DNA from 2 places in the Dickeya sp. CFBP 2040 genome. Region 1 is predicted to be linked to the other one. Evidence: predicted binding sites of a transcription regulator. Region 1 holds the regulator's gene; the other holds the start of a gene.

Evidence for each region. The regulator PurR, encoded in region 1, represses purine synthesis genes. The targets are predictions, from matches to a motif close to CANGCAAACGTTTGCNTG.
Region 2: the regulator PurR is predicted to act here: its motif matches at 1,732-1,749, upstream of Dpoa2040_RS09005 (amino acid aminotransferase).

What each region holds. Positions count from the first base shown of each region.
Region 1 covers NZ_JAAVXH010000033.1:76,503-89,775, forward strand. The annotation lists gene Dpoa2040_RS05075 (Grx4 family monothiol glutaredoxin) at 1-76, opposite strand, end outside; gene Dpoa2040_RS05080 (C40 family peptidase) at 409-1,317, shown strand; gene Dpoa2040_RS05085 (YnhF family membrane protein) at 1,500-1,589, opposite strand; gene purR (HTH-type transcriptional repressor PurR) at 1,938-2,963, shown strand; gene cfa (cyclopropane fatty acyl phospholipid synthase) at 3,384-4,535, shown strand; gene Dpoa2040_RS05100 (riboflavin synthase subunit alpha) at 4,632-5,285, opposite strand; gene Dpoa2040_RS05105 (MATE family efflux transporter) at 5,565-6,938, shown strand; tRNA gene Dpoa2040_RS05110 (tRNA-Val) at 7,099-7,175, shown strand; tRNA gene Dpoa2040_RS05115 (tRNA-Val) at 7,207-7,283, shown strand; gene Dpoa2040_RS05120 (esterase family protein) at 7,454-8,638, opposite strand; gene Dpoa2040_RS05125 (glycoside hydrolase family 1 protein) at 8,812-10,209, opposite strand; gene bglF (PTS beta-glucoside transporter subunit IIABC) at 10,243-12,141, opposite strand; gene licT (BglG family transcription antiterminator LicT) at 12,422-13,273, opposite strand, start outside.
Region 2 covers NZ_JAAVXH010000073.1:1,399-7,493, forward strand. The annotation lists gene Dpoa2040_RS09000 (porin) at 540-1,619, shown strand; gene Dpoa2040_RS09005 (amino acid aminotransferase) at 1,810-3,000, shown strand; gene Dpoa2040_RS09010 (MBL fold metallo-hydrolase) at 3,097-3,735, opposite strand; gene Dpoa2040_RS09015 (YcbK family protein) at 3,804-4,352, opposite strand; gene ldtD (L,D-transpeptidase) at 4,547-6,095, opposite strand, start outside.

The sequences.
Region 1 (13,273 bases):
GAGAACCTTTCATGTACAGCAGAATCGGGTTTTCAGCGATCTGACGCTGAATTTTTTCAAGTGTCGTTGTCGTCATTCTATTGCTTCCTCAAGCGCGTGATGATCAGCCTGTCAACGGCTGGTCATGTGACTCGCGGCAGACTATCGCATACCGCTTCTTTATATTTTGTATTCTAACGATAGCGACGACCACAAAAAAACGCTATCTTTTGTAAGGTCTTATTCATCGCCCCATCCATCCGCACAGGACAACGCTAATTTGTTTAATAATTAAGCAGCAAATACCGTTATTAACGTTTTCTCACTATTTTGTAGTAACATTGCATTATCACCTGCTTTTTTATCAGGTCATTTTCGGGAATACTGTAAACAGTGAACGATTGAGGACAACTTTCGGTCAAAATTATTATGCGTTTATTTATTACGCTTTTTTTATTATTTTTCAGTAACCTGTTTTTTAATCTGGCGAACGCTAATCCACATGGGTCTGCGGTATTACCGCGCAAAAACGGTGTGGAAGCGGCGAATAACGCTATTGATGAATCTAAGAAAAGCAAAGCAGCCAAAAACACCAACAAAAAAGGCGCAGCGCCGACACATAACAAAAAACCGGAAAAAACGACTAAGGCTGCACCGGTCAAAACAGCATCGGTTCACGATAAAAACAGCAAACCGCACAATGACAAAAAGCCGTTGATGGCCGCCAGCTCGTCCCATTCGACCAACAAGAAACAGCAAGAAAAAAATCTTCAGGCCAAAGCGCCAGCAGGCAAAACCACGAAAAAAAGCGCCTCTGCTCAGACCCATAGCAGCCACAAAGCACATGAAGCTGTGATTGCCAAAACCACAAGCAAAAAAGGTAGGCAGGACAAAACTGCGCCGTCCCTTAACGCCACTCACCAAAAACGGTATCAACACGCTAAACTGACCGCCATGAACAAGCTGATGAGTCAAATCGGCAAACGTTATCATTGGGGTGGCGCTACGCCACGTTCTGGCTTCGACTGCAGCGGATTGGTCTACTACGCCTATAAAGATGTAGTGAAAATTCAAATCCCGCGTACAGCCAATGAGATGTTCCACCTGCGTGATGCCGCGCCGATCAAGAAAAGCGAGTTGGAAAGCGGTGACCTGGTGTTCTTCCACATCACCAACCGCGGTGCTGCCGACCATGTGGGTGTCTATCTCGGTAATGGTCGCTTCATTCAGTCACCGCGCTCCGGTGCAGACATTAAAATCAGCAAACTGAGCGAAGATTACTGGCAAGATCATTATGTTGGCGCTCGCCGCGTGGTCACACCCAAAACCATCCGTTAAGCAACAACCGGCTGGAATACTGTTGAATGAATATTTCCGTTGAATAAGACACGTTGAGATAACACAACTTGAGATAACACAAAAGGGGCGTTATGCCCCTTTTGGTGTATTTGATGCTGATAAAGATACCGGTTTTTGATACCGATAGATTTCACCGCCGATGATGAGAACACCAGTTGCAATCAGTTCAGTATCGCACTCAGACTAAAGACAATGATCATCGCCAGCGTAGCCACCGTGGTGAACAGTGACATTTTCAGATTAGTATCCATATATTCTCCTGTTATTGACTGATATCACGTCATGTCTGAGTAAGCCCCGGCAGGCGGGGAATCACACAAAATATAGGTGTATTATGACTCAACCGAGGTCAAAAAACCGAATTCTGCGTCACAGAGATAACACGAATTGCCTCTTCCACTTTTGCTCTAAATCGGCCAAAATCCGCAGTTTACGATATACACTGCGTTGGTCGATGCGTCAGTCCTCCCTTCAGCTACAACCTCGGCATGTCTCCTCCTGAATGTTGCCTTGCTTGTCTGGCAGGAGAAAATTTCACGCAGGCAAACGATTAACAACATATTTACTGCTGTAACAGATGAGTTCAGGAGTCACTTTAGATGGCAACGATCAAAGATGTGGCAAAACGCGCGGGCGTTTCAACCACAACCGTATCACACGTGATCAATAAAACACGTTTCGTCGCCGAAGAGACCAAGGCTGCGGTGCGCGCAGCGATTGATGAATTGCATTATTCACCCAGTGCAGTGGCCCGTAGCCTGAAAGTCAACCACACCAAATCTATCGGCCTGCTGGCAACCTCCAGCGAAGCGCCCTATTTCGCCGAAATTATCGAGGCGGTGGAAAACAGCTGCTACGCCAGAGGTTACACGCTAATCCTGTGCAACTCCCACAACAATCAGGATAAGCAGCGTGCTTACCTATCCATGCTGGCACAAAAGCGGGTCGATGGGCTGTTGGTGATGTGTGCTGAGTATCCGCCTGAATTGTTGTCCATGCTGGCGGACTATCGTCACATCCCGATGGTGGTGATGGACTGGGGCGAAGCCCATAACGATTTTACCGATACTATTATTGATAATGCATTTGCGGGCGGCTACATGGCCGGGCGCTATCTGATTGAGCGTGGTCACCGTGACATCGGCGCTATTCCCGGCTCTCAGGGGCGCAATACGGGCAGCGGGCGTTACCTGGGGTTCCTGAAAGCGTTGAAAGAGGCTGATATTCCCTTACGGGAAGACTGGGTGGTTCAGGGCGACTTTGAGCCAGAGTCCGGCTACAAAGCGATGCACCAGATTCTGGCCCAGAAACAACGGCCAACGGCAGTATTCTGCGGCGGCGATATCATGGCGATGGGTGCCATTTGCGCTGCTGACGAGCTGGGTCTGCGTGTGCCACAGGATATTTCGGTGATCGGTTACGACAATGTACGTCACTCCCGATATTTTACTCCCGCACTGACCACCATTCATCAACCCAAGGAACGACTGGGGCAAGCGGCGTTCTCCATGCTGCTTGACCGTATTACCAGTAAACGCGAGGAAGCCCAAACCATCGAAGTACATCCGACCTTAATTGAACGTCGTTCAGTCGCTGATGGCCCGTACCGCGATTACCGCCGTTAAAATCCAGACAATTCTCTATCTCGCTGCCTGACGACTCGAAATCATGCGGCGTACCGCGCTACGCATGGCCGCGACGAGTGCCGCAACTGCCGAAAAGGCATGACTCAACGTGCTGCTTTAATCCGACGAATCTTGCCGACGGATTAAAGCCGTCATACAATTGACTGTATAGTTGATGACAACAATTATGATCATGCGATGTATTAAACGCATCGCCTCATTTTTTCTATTCCACCTGCTGACCGTCGCATCTCTTATTTGGTTTCAGCCTTGGTAGATATCTTTGTACCAGCTTTTCTCTTACTTTCCTCTGAGACGCTCAGGGATAGACGATGGTTCGGGTCTATCAAAGCCCGTCATGGTTATGTTGTCTAAATTACTCCTTGCAAAAGCATTTATTTGGCAAGGTAGGGAGAAGTTATGAGTTCATCCTATGTTGAGGAACTGGGGACACCCAATCTACCTTGGTTCCAAATCGTTAATGAAATGCTATCCACCGCCGACATCGCGATTAACGGTTCTCGTCCATTTGATATTCAGGTCCGCAACCCTGAGATGTATAAGCGCGTATTGCGTGATGGCTCGCTCGGATTAGGCGAAAGTTATATGGATGGCTGGTGGGAGTGTGAACGACTGGACATGTTTTTCCACCGTGTGATACGTACCCGACTGGAAAACCAACTACCGCATCGCTGGCAAGATACATTACGGATCCTGATAGCACGGTTGACCAATCTGCAATCTCGCCGCCGTTCCTGGATCGTGGGTAAAGAGCATTACGACCTTGGTAACGATCTTTTCACCCTGATGCTCGATCCTTACTTACAGTATTCTTGTGGTTACTGGACGAAAGCCGAAACGCTTGAACAGGCACAACAAGACAAGCTGCGCCTCATTTGTGAAAAGTTGCAGTTACGTCGTGGCATGACGCTGCTGGATATTGGTTGCGGCTGGGGTGGACTGGCGGAATTCGCCGCACGTCATTACGGCGTCAGTGTCACGGGCGTTACCATATCCCGCGAACAGCAGGTGCTGGCACAGCAACGCTGTCAGGATTTGGAAGTTACCATCATGCTGCAAGACTACCGTGACCTAGACCGGCAGTTTGATCGTATCGTTTCTGTCGGCATGTTCGAACATGTCGGACCGAAAAATTATCCCACCTACTTTCAGGTTGTGAGAAAAAACCTCAAACCTAATGGGTTGTTCCTGCTGCACACTATCGGCACCAATGAAACCAATCTGAAAGTTGACTCCTGGATGAACAAATACATTTTCCCCAACTACTGCCTGCCTTCAGTGCAGCATATCGCACAAGCCAGCGAACCCTATCTGGTAATGGAAGACTGGCACAATTTCGGCGCAGATTATGACCGCACGCTGATGGCCTGGCATGAACGATTCCAGCAACACTGGCCAACCTTGTCGGAGCGTTATTCCGAACGTTTCCAGCGAATGTTCAGTTACTATCTTAACGTCTGTGCTGGCTCGTTCCGAGCACGCGATATTCATCTCTGGCAGGTACTATTTAGCGCGGATGGCGTGGAAGGTGGTTTGCGAGTACCCAGATAACAATTAGCTTCTGGCGAATATCGCCGCTTCAATAACAAAACCGGCAGACAATTGCCGGTTTTGCTTATGCTCAAAGCAAAGTTGCGAGGAAGCAGCTTATTCGCCCTGCTCTACCTGTGCCGCCGCCTGTGCTTGCTGCTGTGCCTGACGAGCCAGAACACGTTCAACCGTATCGATAATGGCCTGGGTTTGCGGGTCGATTTCGATGTTAATACGATCACCCAATCGTTTCTGGCCTAGCGTCGTGCGCAGGAGTGTTTCCGGAATCAGGTGCACGCAAAAACGGCTGCGAGTCACTTCGCCCACCGTCAGGCTGATGCCGTCAATACCGATGAATCCTTTGTGCAGCACATATTTCATCTGTGATTCATCAGACAACCGGAACCAGATCTGATGATTATGTTCCGACGTCAGAATTTTCACGATCTCCGCCGTACACATAATATGGCCGGACATCACATGCCCACCGATCTCATCACCATATTTGGCCGCACGCTCTACATTAACCCGATCACCCACGTTTACGTCACCCAGATTGGTCAGCCGCAACGTCTCTTTGATCAGGTCAAAACTGACCCGATCACCATCGATTCCGGTAACAGTCAGACAACAGCCATTGTGCGCTACGGAAGCGCCCGTTTCCAACCCCGGCAGCAGTTCGGGGGGCAGTTGTACCACATGAGTGCGAAAATTGGGTTTTTCATCGACAGACACGACAGTCGCCGTGCCCTGAACAATACCGGTAAACATGGTGTTGACCTTGCCTCCTGATCAGTAATAGGCGTGAACGCGCGACGACAGTGGTATGACACGACTGAGCCATGTTTGGAAGTGGCTACGTTCACTCATGTCAGGCAGTTTGCACCATATCATCAGGAAAACCAACGGGATCATGCCCGGCGAGTCAATCATTGGTTTACTGTTGGCAAATCGTTACAATAGTTCATCTTTTTTCGTACAAATAAAGGATGATTGTCTTTCTCTCCTCATTAGAGATCTCTCTCCATCCTGCTTTAGGAAGGTGTTTTCGTGCAGAAGTACTTATCAGAAGCCCGTCATTTGCTGGCGCTGGCTATTCCGGTCATCATCGCGCAAGTATCGCAAACCTCAATGGGTGTGGTGGATACCATTATGGCTGGTTCCTACAGCGCCACCGATATGGCGGCGGTAGCGGTGGGTACCTCCATCTGGTTGCCTGTTATCCTGTTCGGCCACGGTTTACTGATGGCGCTTACGCCAGTGGTGGCGAACCTCAACGGCTCAGGGCGCCGGGACCGTATTGCTCATCAAACCCAGCAAGCATTCTTACTGGCGACGGCCATTTCTGTTCTGACCATGGTGACGCTCTATCAGGGAAAATACGCGATTAACCTGATGCACGATGGCGCGCCGGAACTGGCCGACAAAGCCGTAAAATACCTGCACGCATTGCTTTGGGGCGCACCCGGTTATCTGTTTTATCAGGTGTTGCGCAGCCAGTGCGAAGGGTTATCCAAAACACAGCCGGGGATGGTGATCGGGTTTATTGGCCTGCTGATCAATATTCCCATCAACTACGTTTTTATCCACGGTAAGCTGGGGATGCCGGAGTTAGGCGGCGTTGGCTGCGGGGTAGCGACAGCCTCGGTATACTGGATAATGATGCTGATGATGGCCATTTATTCCCGTCACGCGTACTGGCTAAAAGATATTCGTCAGTTCAACGCCCCGCTGAAACCGGATTGGGCAATACTCCGGCGTTTAGCCGGGCTGGGGCTGCCGGTTGCGCTGGCGATGCTGTTTGAAGTGACATTATTCGCTATTGTCGCTCTGCTGGTATTGCCGCTTGGGGTAGTGAATGTCGCAAGCCACCAAATCGCGCTCAACTTCAGTTCGCTGATGTTCGTGTTGCCGCTGTCTGTTGGCGTTGCCGCCACTATTCGCGTCGGCCATCGGCTGGGCGAAGGTTCGGCACAGGCAGCGCGGGTGGCAGCACGCACCGGCATCGCTACCGGCATATTGCTGGCAATGTGCACAGCTATTTTTACCATCACGCTGCGTGAACCTATCGCCATGCTGTACAACCAAAATCCGGATGTGGTGACAATGGCGTCGCATCTCATGCTGTTAGCGGCGCTCTACCAAATCTCCGATGCCGTGCAGACCATTGGTAGCGGCGTATTGCGTGGCTATAAAGATACTCGCGCTATCTTCTTCATCACCTTCATTGCCTATTGGCTGCTGGGGCTACCGATTGGCTATGTGCTGGCGCTGACTGACATGCTGGTGCCGCGTATGGGACCAGCTGGTTTTTGGTGTGGATTCATCATCGGCCTGACTGCTTCCGCCACCATGATGGTGCTGCGTATCCGCTGGGTGCAACGTCAATCGCCAGCCCGTATTCTGGCACGCGCAGCGCGTTGACGACATAATAGAGACAGAGCGCAAAAAACGGTGCTCTGTCTACAAGCTCGCCAATCAGTGTGGCACAGCGGGAATTTTGCGTTTTTCTCCTTGCCAGCAGCCATCCGGCCCGTTAATATTCGTCCCCGCTGTCGCCCTGACGGCAGCTGATAAAAATAATGCGTTCATAGCTCAGTTGGTTAGAGCACCACCTTGACATGGTGGGGGTCGTTGGTTCGAGTCCAATTGAACGCACCATTTTCAGCGTATCAGCACCAACACACATATTGCGACCGTAGCTCAGTTGGTTAGAGCACCACCTTGACATGGTGGGGGTCGGTGGTTCGAGTCCACTCGGTCGCACCAATTCATCCGCTGTTTCTCAATGAATTATCCTTGCCAGTTACTGTTTCTGCTTTCAGTCTATTTCTCGCTCTGTAGTGCACTTTACACACCACCCTGGCCGATGCCTGACTCTGCGCATGACAAAACGGGCAGGATACCCTGCCCGTTTTGTTACCTGACTTGCATTTCGGTTATTTAAAAATCTTCTGCACAAATTCGATATACGCCGGGCGCCAGACGTCCATTTCATGCCCTAAGCCGGGATACTGCCGGTAATCGAATTTCACGCCTTTCTGCTCCAGTTGCGCTTTTAACCCGGCGATATCCTTACCAGTCACCGTATCTTTTTCACCCACCACCACAGTGAAATTATGCAGTTGTCGATTGATAGCAGCGGCATTCCCCAGATGTACGCTAACCTGTGCATTCGGCACCGTTTCGGTGGTTACGCCACTAAACGTCGCCAGCCAGCCGAAGTGATCCAGATGGCTCATGCCGGACACCAGCGCCTGATAACCGCCTTGCGACAGCCCGGCCAGCGCACGGCCATCGGCATCGCGCCGCACATTAAACCGCGCGCTGACCAGTGGAATGATGTCATGAATTAACTCACGATCAGCCGCCGCCGCATTGCGTGGATAGAACGTTTTGCGACGATCTTTCGGCGGAAAATCTTCCGCAATGGCATCGGCGACATCGGTTTCGGTATCCGGGATCACGACCAGCATCGGCGAAATCTTTTTCTCCGCCAGCAGGTTATCCATGATTTGAGGAATACGTCCTTGTCTGACGGCAGAATCGCCAGCATCACCGAATCCGTGATAGAAATACAGCACCGGCAACGGCTTGCCCGCGCCAGTGTAGCCCGGCGGCGTCCAGACATAGATTTGCCGTTCCGATTTCAGCGACGCCGAATGATAGGTAACGGTGCGCAGCTCGCCATGCGGCACCGCCCGTGTGTCCAGCACGCTGCCCGGCACCAGAATCATACTGGTGTTGACCTGTCGCTGCGGTTTAGGCAACGCCGAACCAGTGTCAACGCTGCGAAAGCCATCCACATTAAAGAAGTATTCGTACAGATTGGGCTGCTGCGGCTCGCTGCGCCACGACCAGACGCCTAGATCATCTTTCGTCATCGGGTGTGCGACCCAGGTTTCCGGCGTCGCGCCAGTCACCACGCTTACCGATTTGGCATCTGGCGCAAACAGCCGGAAAGTAATACTGTTATCCGCGTTAACCTGCGACAAATAGTGCCGGGTTGCCACGTCGGTACGCGGTAACGTCGGGATAGCGCCCGACACGGCTTGCGCCGCCAGCGGTGTGGAGATGCTTAGCGCAGAGAATAACAGGTACAGACAGGTTTTCCTGGTTTTCATTATTAACCTCTCTTGTTATGGGTACAGGGTAAACAGGCAGACTGAGCCGTATGCGCTCACCGCCAGTTCTCAACTCAAACACCGGCGGTAAACGAATTCTTCTTGATTTATGCTGTTCATATTTCAAGTTGCAGGTAGGTTGTCTTTCCTGCAACTTGAATCATGTATGTCTATTAACGTGTCAGCGTTTTTCCGTGACTGGCAATAACCGATTGATACCAGTAAAAGCTCTTTTTACGCTGCCGTTCCAGCGACCCCTTGCCGGTATCATCACGGTCAACATAAATAAAACCGTAGCGTTTGGACATTTCCGCTTTCGAGGCGCTGACTAAATCAATCGGTCCCCAGCAGGTATATCCTAATACCTCCACACCATCGGCAATGGCTTCGCTGACCTGTACCAGATGATCGTTTAAATAACGGATACGATAATCATCGTGAATTTCACCATTTGCTTCGATGTTATCTTTCGCACCCAGCCCATTCTCAACAATAAACAATGGCTTTTGATAACGGTCATACAGGAAATTCAGCAAATAACGCAGCCCCAACGGATCAATCTGCCAGCCCCATTCAGAACTTTCCAGATACGGATTCGGCACCATATTTAATATATTGCCACGCGTTTTTTCGAGTTGTGTCTCATCGGTACTGACACACCCGGTCATATAATAACTGAAAGAAATAAAATCAACGGTGGATGTCAGATCCTGCGTATCCTGTTCTGTGATATTCAGCGTAATACCCTGCTCGCGGAAATAGCGATGCATATACCCCGGATAAGCGCCACGTACCTGCACATCACCAAAGAATAACCATTCCCGATTTTGATGCAGACTTTCCATCACATCTTCCGGCTTACTGGTCAGCGGATAGAGCATCGCCCCCAGCAGCATATTGCCGATCGTCGCATCTGGAATAATATCGTGGCAGGCTTTCACCGCCCTGGCGCTCGCCACTAATTGGTGGTGAATAGCCTGATAAATCGCTGCTTTGTCGCTATCCGGCGGCAACCCGACACCAGTAAAAGGCGCATGTAGCGACATATTAATCTCGTTGAACGTCAGCCAGCGTTTGACCTTGTGGCGGTAACGCGTAAACACCGTACGGGCATAACGTTCAAAGCACTCAATGGTCAACCGGTTACCCCAGCCACCTTGTTTTTTCACCAGTCCATACGGCATTTCATAATGTGACAACGTCACTAACGGCTGAATGCCGTGTGTTGCCAGTTCATCAAACAGCCGATCATAAAATGCCAGCCCCGCTTCATTAGGCTCAGCCTCATCACCCTGAGGAAAAATGCGCGTCCAGGCTATCGATACACGCAGGCAGGTAAATCCCATTTCAGCAAACAGTGCAATATCCTGCGGGTAACGGTGATAGAAATCGATCGCCACATCTTTGATGCCGCTGTCACCCGGCTGGCGCGCCACAATGCTGCCAAAGATGCCCTGGGGCTGTAAATCCGACGTGGAAAGTCCTTTTCCATCGGTCAGATAGGCGCCTTCCACCTGATTAGCGGCAATGGCGCCACCCCATAAAAAGTGCTCCGGGAAAGGATTACTCATCACTGATCTCCTGTGTTTCTATTCAACAATTATTCAGCATATCAACTGTGTCAGCGGCGTATTGGCATCCACCTTGCCGCTGGTGACAGACTCAACCCCGCGATAATCTTCGCTGTTGGTAATCACCATCGGGGTAGTGAGGTCGTATCCTGCCGCTACTATCGCCGGGCCATCAAACTCCAGCAGCAGGTCGCCCTGACGCACCACATCACCGACACGCACATGTGGGGTAAAATAACGCCCCTCCAGCCGGACGGTATCGATGCCGACATGCATCAGCACCTCCGCGCCGCCCCGCGATGCCAGGCCAACAGCATGATACGTCTTGAACAGCGAGACTATGGTGCCGTCCACCGGCGCATACAGCCGCCCTTGCGAAGGTCGGATAGCGACCCCCTTGCCCATTACGCCGCTGGCAAAGGTGCGATCAGCCAACTGATCCAGCGGCACCAACTCACCCGTCAACGGGCTAAACAGCGTCTCATCACGCACAACGCTAACAACGGCAGCGCTGGTTTGCGTGGCTTCCAACTCAGTCTGCCGCACCACCGCCGGTTGTGCTTCGTCTTTAGGAACACCGAACGACCAACTGCCCAACGCCGCGAACATGAACGACGCCAGCGTGCCGATGATGGCCGCCCATACGCTGCTATCCACGCCGGTCGGCGGAATGATCTGGGTAAAGGTGAAAATGCTGGGAAAACCGAAAGAATAAGTAGTGGTATGGAAATACCCCATGACCGCCGCGCCTACAGCGCCCCCAATACAACCAAAGATGAAAGGGCGACGCAGTGGTAACGTCACGCCGTATACCGCCGGTTCGGTGATACCGAAAATCGCGGCGGAAAATGCCGAACCCGCAATCCCTTTGCGCTTCATGTCGTGGGTGCGCAACAGTACGCCCAGCGTAGCACCGGCCTGCCCCAGCACCGCCGGGGTCAGCAGCGGCAACAGGGTGTCATGCCCCATCACACTCAGGTTATTGAGCATTAATGGCACAAAACCCCAGTGCAGACCGAATATCACACAGACCTGCCACATTGCCCCCATCACGGCTCCAGCCAGCAACGAATTCAGTCCATACAGCCACTGGTATCCGCCAGACAGCATCTCACTTAACCAGGTCGCGCTGGGACCTATCAGCAAAAACGTCAGCGGAACGCTAATGACAATACATAACAGCGGCGTGAAAAAATTGCGGATATTGGCGTGCAGCCAGCGATTCAGCGGTTTCTCCAGTTTGCAGGATACCCAACTGGCGAACAGAATCGGGATGACCGACGAACTGTAATTGATAAAAGTAATCGGGATACCTAGAAAATGAAGTATTGGGTGATCTGGCTGCTGCATAGCATTGAAGGTGGCTATCATGCTTGGGTGAACCAATGTGGCACCGACCACCAGCGTAGTGAACGGGTTACCGCCAAACTTCTTGCCAGCGGTGTACCCCAGCACAATCGGGAAAAAATAAAACAGCGCATCACTTGCGGCAAACAACAACTTATAGGTGCCGCTGCTCTCGGTTATAAAATGGGTGGCCACCCCCAGCGCCAGAAAACCTTTCAGTATCCCCGTTGCTGCCATCACACCGACAAACGGGGTAAAAATACTGGAAATGATGTCGATAAATCCGGCAAATAAGCTGTCTTTCTTCTCTTCTGATGCCACCGGCTCGTTGAAACGCGACATGTCTTCAAGCGAAAGCAGTGCCTGATAAACATCAGCCACCTGATTGCCTACCACCACTTGAAACTGGCCGCCGCTTTCCACCACCATGATGATGCCTGGGTTATTTTTCAGAATATCCGCATTGGCGGCGGTATTATCTTTCAATTTGAAGCGCAGACGCGTGGCGCAATGCACCACACTAATAATATTTCCCTGACCGCCTACGCCATCTCTTATTTCACTGGCTAATGCTTCGTAATTCATTGCGACATCCTCAATGATCGATCCATGCCTGAAAAAAACCGCTGAGTGACTGATATATACGGTTTCAAGGCACCCTATGTTCAAGGCAAAAAAAAACCTGAACCGTCTCATCGCAGCATAAGGTGCGGAAAGACAGTTCAGGTTTTGCCTGCCTTCTCCAATGAAGAAGATGCAGTCGCAATCCATATTTATTGTTTACAGATTACCAGTGCGATCTATTCTGACAAGCGTTTTACCCAGGCAATCTATTATTTTGTGATACCACTCAAGTTTCGGTTTTCTACACCTGATTTTTATTTTCTGCCTGATCCTGTAATTCCGAACGCACCCGTTCGATATGAATAGCCAGAAACATCAACTCTTCTTTCGTCAGGGTATAGTCGTAATGTCGTATAATATGATCCCGTATTTTTTCGGCGCAGTGATACGCCTGCGTATATTGCGCTTTCACTACATCGTGCAGCGATTCATCTTCACTGAATACCGGCGTACGGCCCACTAATCGCTGCGCAAAAAACTTCAGATGAGTCACAAATCGGTGATAACTAAAAGCTTGCTCGTTATAGTCAAGATTCAGCTGATATTTCACAATATTCAAAATTTCCTGTATCACGCGGGTTATATGCATCACTTCTGGCATATGGCCATCCAGTTGGGCATTCACCAGATGCAGCGCAATAAAGCCCGCCTCGTCTTCCGGTAACTGAACCCCAAGCCGTCGGTGAATAATCCCCAACGCTTCCAGCCCGATGGCGAACTCTTTCTGATACAGTCGTTTAATTTCCCACAATAATCCATTACGAATATCCACCCCTTGCCGGTGCCGCTCAATGGCAAAGTGGCAATGGTCAGTTAATGAAATATAGAGGCTATCTTGCAGGTTTCCGGGCAGCTTTTCTTTCGCCAGCGCGATAATCCTATCAGCGGTAGTCACCACCTCCAGCGGAATGCGCTCCAGCACATCGCTCAGCCTTGCCGTCAGTTCGCTGCTGCGCAGAGCGAAAACTTTTTCTATTAGCGCAACATCCACACTATCTCCCGGTCGTTTTTTGAATCCCATTCCACGCCCCATCACGACCTGTTCGTTATTATGCGCATCCATGACCGTGACGACGTTATTATTCAATATCTT
Region 2 (6,095 bases), on a different contig from region 1:
CTTGCTTCTCTGAAGTAAGCGCATATCAAGCCGAGGCTATGCCTCGGCTTTTTCTCTTCACAGTAGCTCTTCACAATTGTTATTTTTCCGCCGCAGCACATGTGATTCGCACCCGCACCGTTTCTTCCCGGCTATGACGCGGCCACACCCTCTTCTGTTATTACGTCCACGATGTGGAACAAACCCGTCACGAGGTAAAACAGCAGGTGTATTAATAAGAATAAATTCGACACTGACATCGATATTTAAAATTACATATAAAATTAATAAAAACCCAACAAAGCAATACAGCAATAACCCATTGTTTTTCATTCATAAAAAAATAAATAAAAATGAAACATAATATTTTTATTCGAATAAAAACATAATATTTCACCAACAACATTCTGGTATCACTTTCATTCTGGTTACCTCCCCCTCCTGATGTAAGACTGCGGGCGCACATAACAACACATCGACAATGCTCCTGCTGTATCTCTATTGCTGTCAGGCAGAAATGCCTCAGTGGTGATTAACATTTAGTGAGGGTAATGATGATAATGAAGCATCTGATAACTATGCTAACCGCATCAGTATTATTGTCTTCAACCGGGTTGGTCAACGCGGCTGAAGTTTATAATAACCAGGGTAATAAATTTGATTTGTATGGCAAAGTGCGAGCGGGTTATTACTTTGGTGATAACACCAATAGTTTCAAAAGCAATGGTGATTCAACCTATGCACGACTGGGTGTAAAAGGTGAAACGCAGATCACCCCATATATTACCGGTTACGGCAATTACGAATATCATTTTGATGCCAGCAAGGCGGAAGACACCAATGGCGCTAACGGGAAAACCCGCTACGCCTATGCCGGTTTGAAGTTCGATAAATTTGGCAGTATTGATTACGGCAGAAATAAAGGCATCGCCTATGACGGTTTATCCTACACCGACGTATTGCCTGAATTTGGCGGCGATCAAGGCTATACCGACAATATTACTGGCCGCACCGCCGGGGTGGCGACATACCGTAACAAGAACTTCTTTGGTCTGGTCGATGGATGGGACATTGGGCTGCAATATCAGTCCAGCCACAATGACTCCACTGATCCGGCGCGTCAGGTCGGTAATGGCTGGGGAGTCTCTTCTGCGTATACCACACCTGTCGGTATCGGCGTTATCGCCTCTTATGAAGCCGTCAGCCGAACAGCGGCACAGCGAGCGACAAATGAAGGCGACAAGGCTGACGCCTGGGCTGCCGGCGTGAAATACGATGCCAATCGCACCTATTTAGCGATGATGTACGGCATACTCCATAACCTGACACCAATTGGCACCTCAACCGCCGCCTTTGCTGATAAAACCAAAATATTTGAGGCGGTGGCGCAATATCACTTTGATTTTGGACTCACGCCGTCTCTAGCCTATGTATCCGCCAGAGCATACGATGAGACGGATATTGGGCAAGGCACCAGTGGTTATGTCACCCGGTATGCCAGTTTGGGGGTAAATTATACCTTCAATAAGAATATGGTTATGAATGTGGCTTATTTGCGCAATCTGATAAGCAGCACTGATAATCCATTTGCCAGAAAGACCGGTGATACGGTGTTCACCGGTCTGGTATATCAGTTCTGACAGGTGTACACCTTCCCGATACCTGCGGCAAAGTCGGCATATGCGCCGACTTTGCCGGTTTTCAGGCAAAAATCTCGACGGCTTCACCGCTATCACTATTTCCGTTTCTTTTGATGCAAACGGTTGGCAAAGCCAGACGCTGGCGTTAACCTGCTATTTCTATTTAATCTCTGTTATGGATTACTTCGCAATGTTTGAAAAAATCGCTGCCGCACCTGCTGACCCAATTCTGGGGCTGGCCGATCTGTTCCGCGCTGATGAACGCTCCCACAAAATCAATTTGGGGATCGGCGTTTATAAAGATGAAACCGGTAAAACGCCGGTACTCACCAGCGTAAAAAAAGCAGAACAGCTGCTGCTGGAAACCGAAACCACTAAAAACTACCTGAGTATTGATGGCATACCGGAATTCGCTCGTTGCACTCAGGAGCTGTTATTCGGTAAGCAGAGCGAGATCATTGCGAACAACCGTGCGCGCACCGCACAGACACCGGGCGGCACCGGTGGCCTGCGCGTAGCAGCAGACTTTATCGCCACCCAGACCAGCGCCAAACGTATCTGGGTAAGCAATCCGAGCTGGCCGAACCATAAGAATGTTTTCGCTGCCGTTGGTCTCGACGTCTGTGATTACACCTATTACGATGCAGCTCGCCACGAACTGGATTTTGACGGTATGCTGGCCAGCCTGAGTGCGGCACAAGCCGGTGATGTGGTGCTGTTCCACGGCTGTTGCCATAATCCTACCGGTATTGACCCGACCAAAGCGCAATGGGAACACCTGGCCGCACTGGCGCTGGAAAAAGGCTGGCTGCCGCTGTTTGACTTCGCCTATCAGGGCTTTGCCCGTGGTCTGGATGAAGACGCCGAAGGGCTGCGTATTTTTGCCGCCAAACACACCGAGCTGATTGTTGCCAGTTCTTACTCCAAGAATTTTGGTCTGTACAACGAGCGAGTAGGTGCCTGCACTATCGTGGCGGCAGAAGCCACGATTGCCGATACGGCATTTAGCCAGGTCAAGGCGGGAATTCGTGCCAACTACTCCAACCCACCGTCACACGGTGCGGCTGTCGTGGCTACCGTGCTGTCTAATGAGTCGTTGCGTAACATCTGGGAACAGGAATTAACGGCCATGCGTGAACGCATTCAGCGTATGCGTCACCTGTTTGTCAGCACCTTGCAGGAAAAAGGCACTACTCAGGACTTCTCCTTCATTATCAATCAGAACGGCATGTTCTCTTTCAGCGGGTTGAGCAAAGATCAGGTACTGCGCCTGCGCAACGAATTCGGTATCTACGCCGTCAACTCTGGCCGAATCAACGTAGCAGGTATGACGCCGGAAAACATGGCGCCGCTGTGCGAAGCCATTGTTGCCGTGCTGTGATGATGCATCCTGCCTGACTCCCTTTCAAACGGGCGACGGCACACAAAAAGCCAGCAGATCTGCTGGCTTTTGTTTTTTACGCAGATAAAACAGGAGTCAGCCAGCATCGCGCACAAACGGATTGCTAAGGCGCTCTTCTCCGAAAGTGGACATCGGCCCATGACCTGGAATAAAGACGATATCATCCCCCAAAGGGAATAACTTATTACGAATAGAGTCCACCAGCGCCTGATGGTCGCCCTGTGGGAAATCGCTGCGCCCTATGCCGCCATGGAAAATAACATCACCCACCTGAGCGAAGCGTGCCTGCTTATCAATGAATACCACATGCCCCGGCGTGTGACCCGGACAATGCACAACAGATAACACCGACTCGCCAATGCTGACGGTATCGCCCTCTTCCAGCCAGCGGGTCGGCGTCAACGGTGGACAATCATTCAGCCCAAACATGCGGCTCTGAGCGGGTAATCCATCAAGCCAGAAAGCATCGGCACGCTGCGGGCCAACAATAGGCGCCTGATAGTGTTCAGCCAGCGCGACAGCAGCACCGACATGGTCCAGATGACCATGCGTCAGCAGAATCTGGGTGACGACGACACCCGCCTGCGCCACTGCCTGTTTGATTTTTTCTGCTTCACCACCGGGATCAACAATAGCGGCCTGCAACGTTTTCTCACACCACAGTAGTGTGCAATTTTGGCTAAAAGCCGTAACAGGAATAATTTGGTACTTCATACCGCTCCGTTCTTACTTCAAATCCTTGTGCGAGGAGAAAGCCTACCCCGCCCATTCCGTCATTCACATTACCAGGTGCGAACAGCCCCGGTATCAATGTGCACAAAGTTGCTCTGTGGGTAATAACCAACACCGCCCGCACGCATTTTCACAGCAGCTTTCCGGATATTCGCCAATTGAACGCCTTCAATATGGAAATCCATCGCTTTGCCCTGGGTGTGATAGCTCTGTTTCGCCACGCCCTTACTGTGCGACCGCAGATCTTCATTGGTGCTGTAAGAACGATAACCTGAGATCAGCTGTACCGGCTTGGTAGAACCTAACATCACCTGCAGTCGGTATAGCTGATCAAACAGCGCGGGATCAATAATTTTGATTTTATTGGCCCGATAGTCGCGGAAAAAGTGATTCAATCGGGATAACTCTGCTTTGTTATAACGACGACCATCAAAGAATTCGACTTTGATGTGCTCGCCGGTATTAATATTATTCAGTGTGAGAATACGTGGACGAGCAGTGGATAACGAAGCCAACGATTGACCTGGCAACAGCGCTATTCCTAAGGCTGCACCGCCAAGCGCCAGCCATTTGCGTCGATGATTATCAATGTGTTCCATAAAGATCGAGTACCCTGGGCTAAAAAAGCGAAGAGAATAACAGGCGAAGCGGCACCTAATGCACCGCATTGCACCTTAACTGCCTGCAGCAGACCCGTCAACCCGCTTTCTTCGGACTCTGGCGCAGGCTCCCACGGTTTTTTGCTTCACAACACCCAGTGATCTCATCCGGGAATTGCCCGGATTACGCATAGTTACTGTAATAATAATCCCACTTTGGACAAAGCCAGTGCGCCGGTTTTTACCGTATCATCATAATTGTAAATATCTGTGCGGAATTGCGGCTTACCATCATCAGCGACCCAGGCGGTGAGATAATAGAAATTGACCGGCACCCTTTGGCGTACCGCCACGTAGGTGGTGTTGCCCTGCTCTATCGTTGATGAGATGCGTGCATTATTCCACCCAGCATCCTGTAACAACAACGCTGCCAGCTCAGAAGCCTTATTAACGCGCACGCATCCCGAACTCAGCGCCCGGATATCCTTCTGAAACAGATTATGGTTAGGCGTATCATGCAAATAGATGGAATCCGTATTGGGTATATTGAACTTGTAACGCCCCAGCGAATTGCTGTCTCCCGGTGCCTGACGCAGGCGGTACGGGAAGTTGTTGGCAGATACCATCGGCCAGTCGATCGTTGCCGGGTCAATCGGCTGGGCGCTTTCGGTCCAATCTGACAATACCGTGTACCCGTGGCGCTGCAGATACCCAGGGTCCTGAATCACCTTAGGAATAATATCCTGACGGGTAAGCGTAGTCGGCACATTCCACGGTGGGTTCATCACTACATTGCTCAGTGAGCTTATCATCAGTGGCGTCTTGCGTTTAGGCTGGCCGACAATCACCCTCGACGACAGGATCTCTGCTCCATTTTGATAGTAGCTGAGCGAATAGTTAGGAATATTAACCATGATGCCGCTGCTGACTTTATCCGGCACCAGCCGCAAACGCTGAATATTTAACGCCAGCAAAGTAGCACGCATTTGCGATGACACATTGAGCCAGTCGCGGGTGCGCTTGCCGATGACGCCATCATCCTGTAGCCCCTGCGAATGCTGGAAACGTTTTACGGCTTCCACTACCTCTCCGTCATAACGCAATGACGACGAGCTGCCTGACGAGGCATCGTTAAACAGCGGCATTGCCGGGCCATCCTGAGTCAACATACTGGTTCGCCGCAAAATCTCTTTCAACACCGGTAACGCGGTGCTTTCATCACCGGGACGTAATGAGTCCGCCAGTATCAGTTTTGGCCAGGGGCGGTTGTCCGTGAGCATATTTTTCAGCGCATCGTGCATTTTTGCATACTGGGAATGATGAGGCGCTAACGATGCAATAAACGCCAGGCCGTTGCCCGATGCAACGGCCTGCTTCCACTGTCCAACCATCGCTGGTGACGGCGCAGCCAGCTTATAAGGCTCGCTGCCATACAGCCAGTTATTGCCATTTCTTTCTACCCCGGAGACAAACTGCATATACCCCAGCAGGGCATCCGACAGGACTACGTCACGGGCAAAACCGTTTAATTTAGGATCGGTTAACCAGCTCACCCAGGTGGTGAACTGTGGCTGAATACCAGAAAGCGCGAGTTCCGCCAACTGCTGCTGAAAAGCGTTGACGACCTGTTTATCACCCCACATCGGCTGCATGTGCTGGCGCGTATAGAGCGCGGTTAATTCACCGAGATAATGCGGTGTAATGCCCGCGGGCAGAGCACGGGTGACAGAGGCATGATTTTTT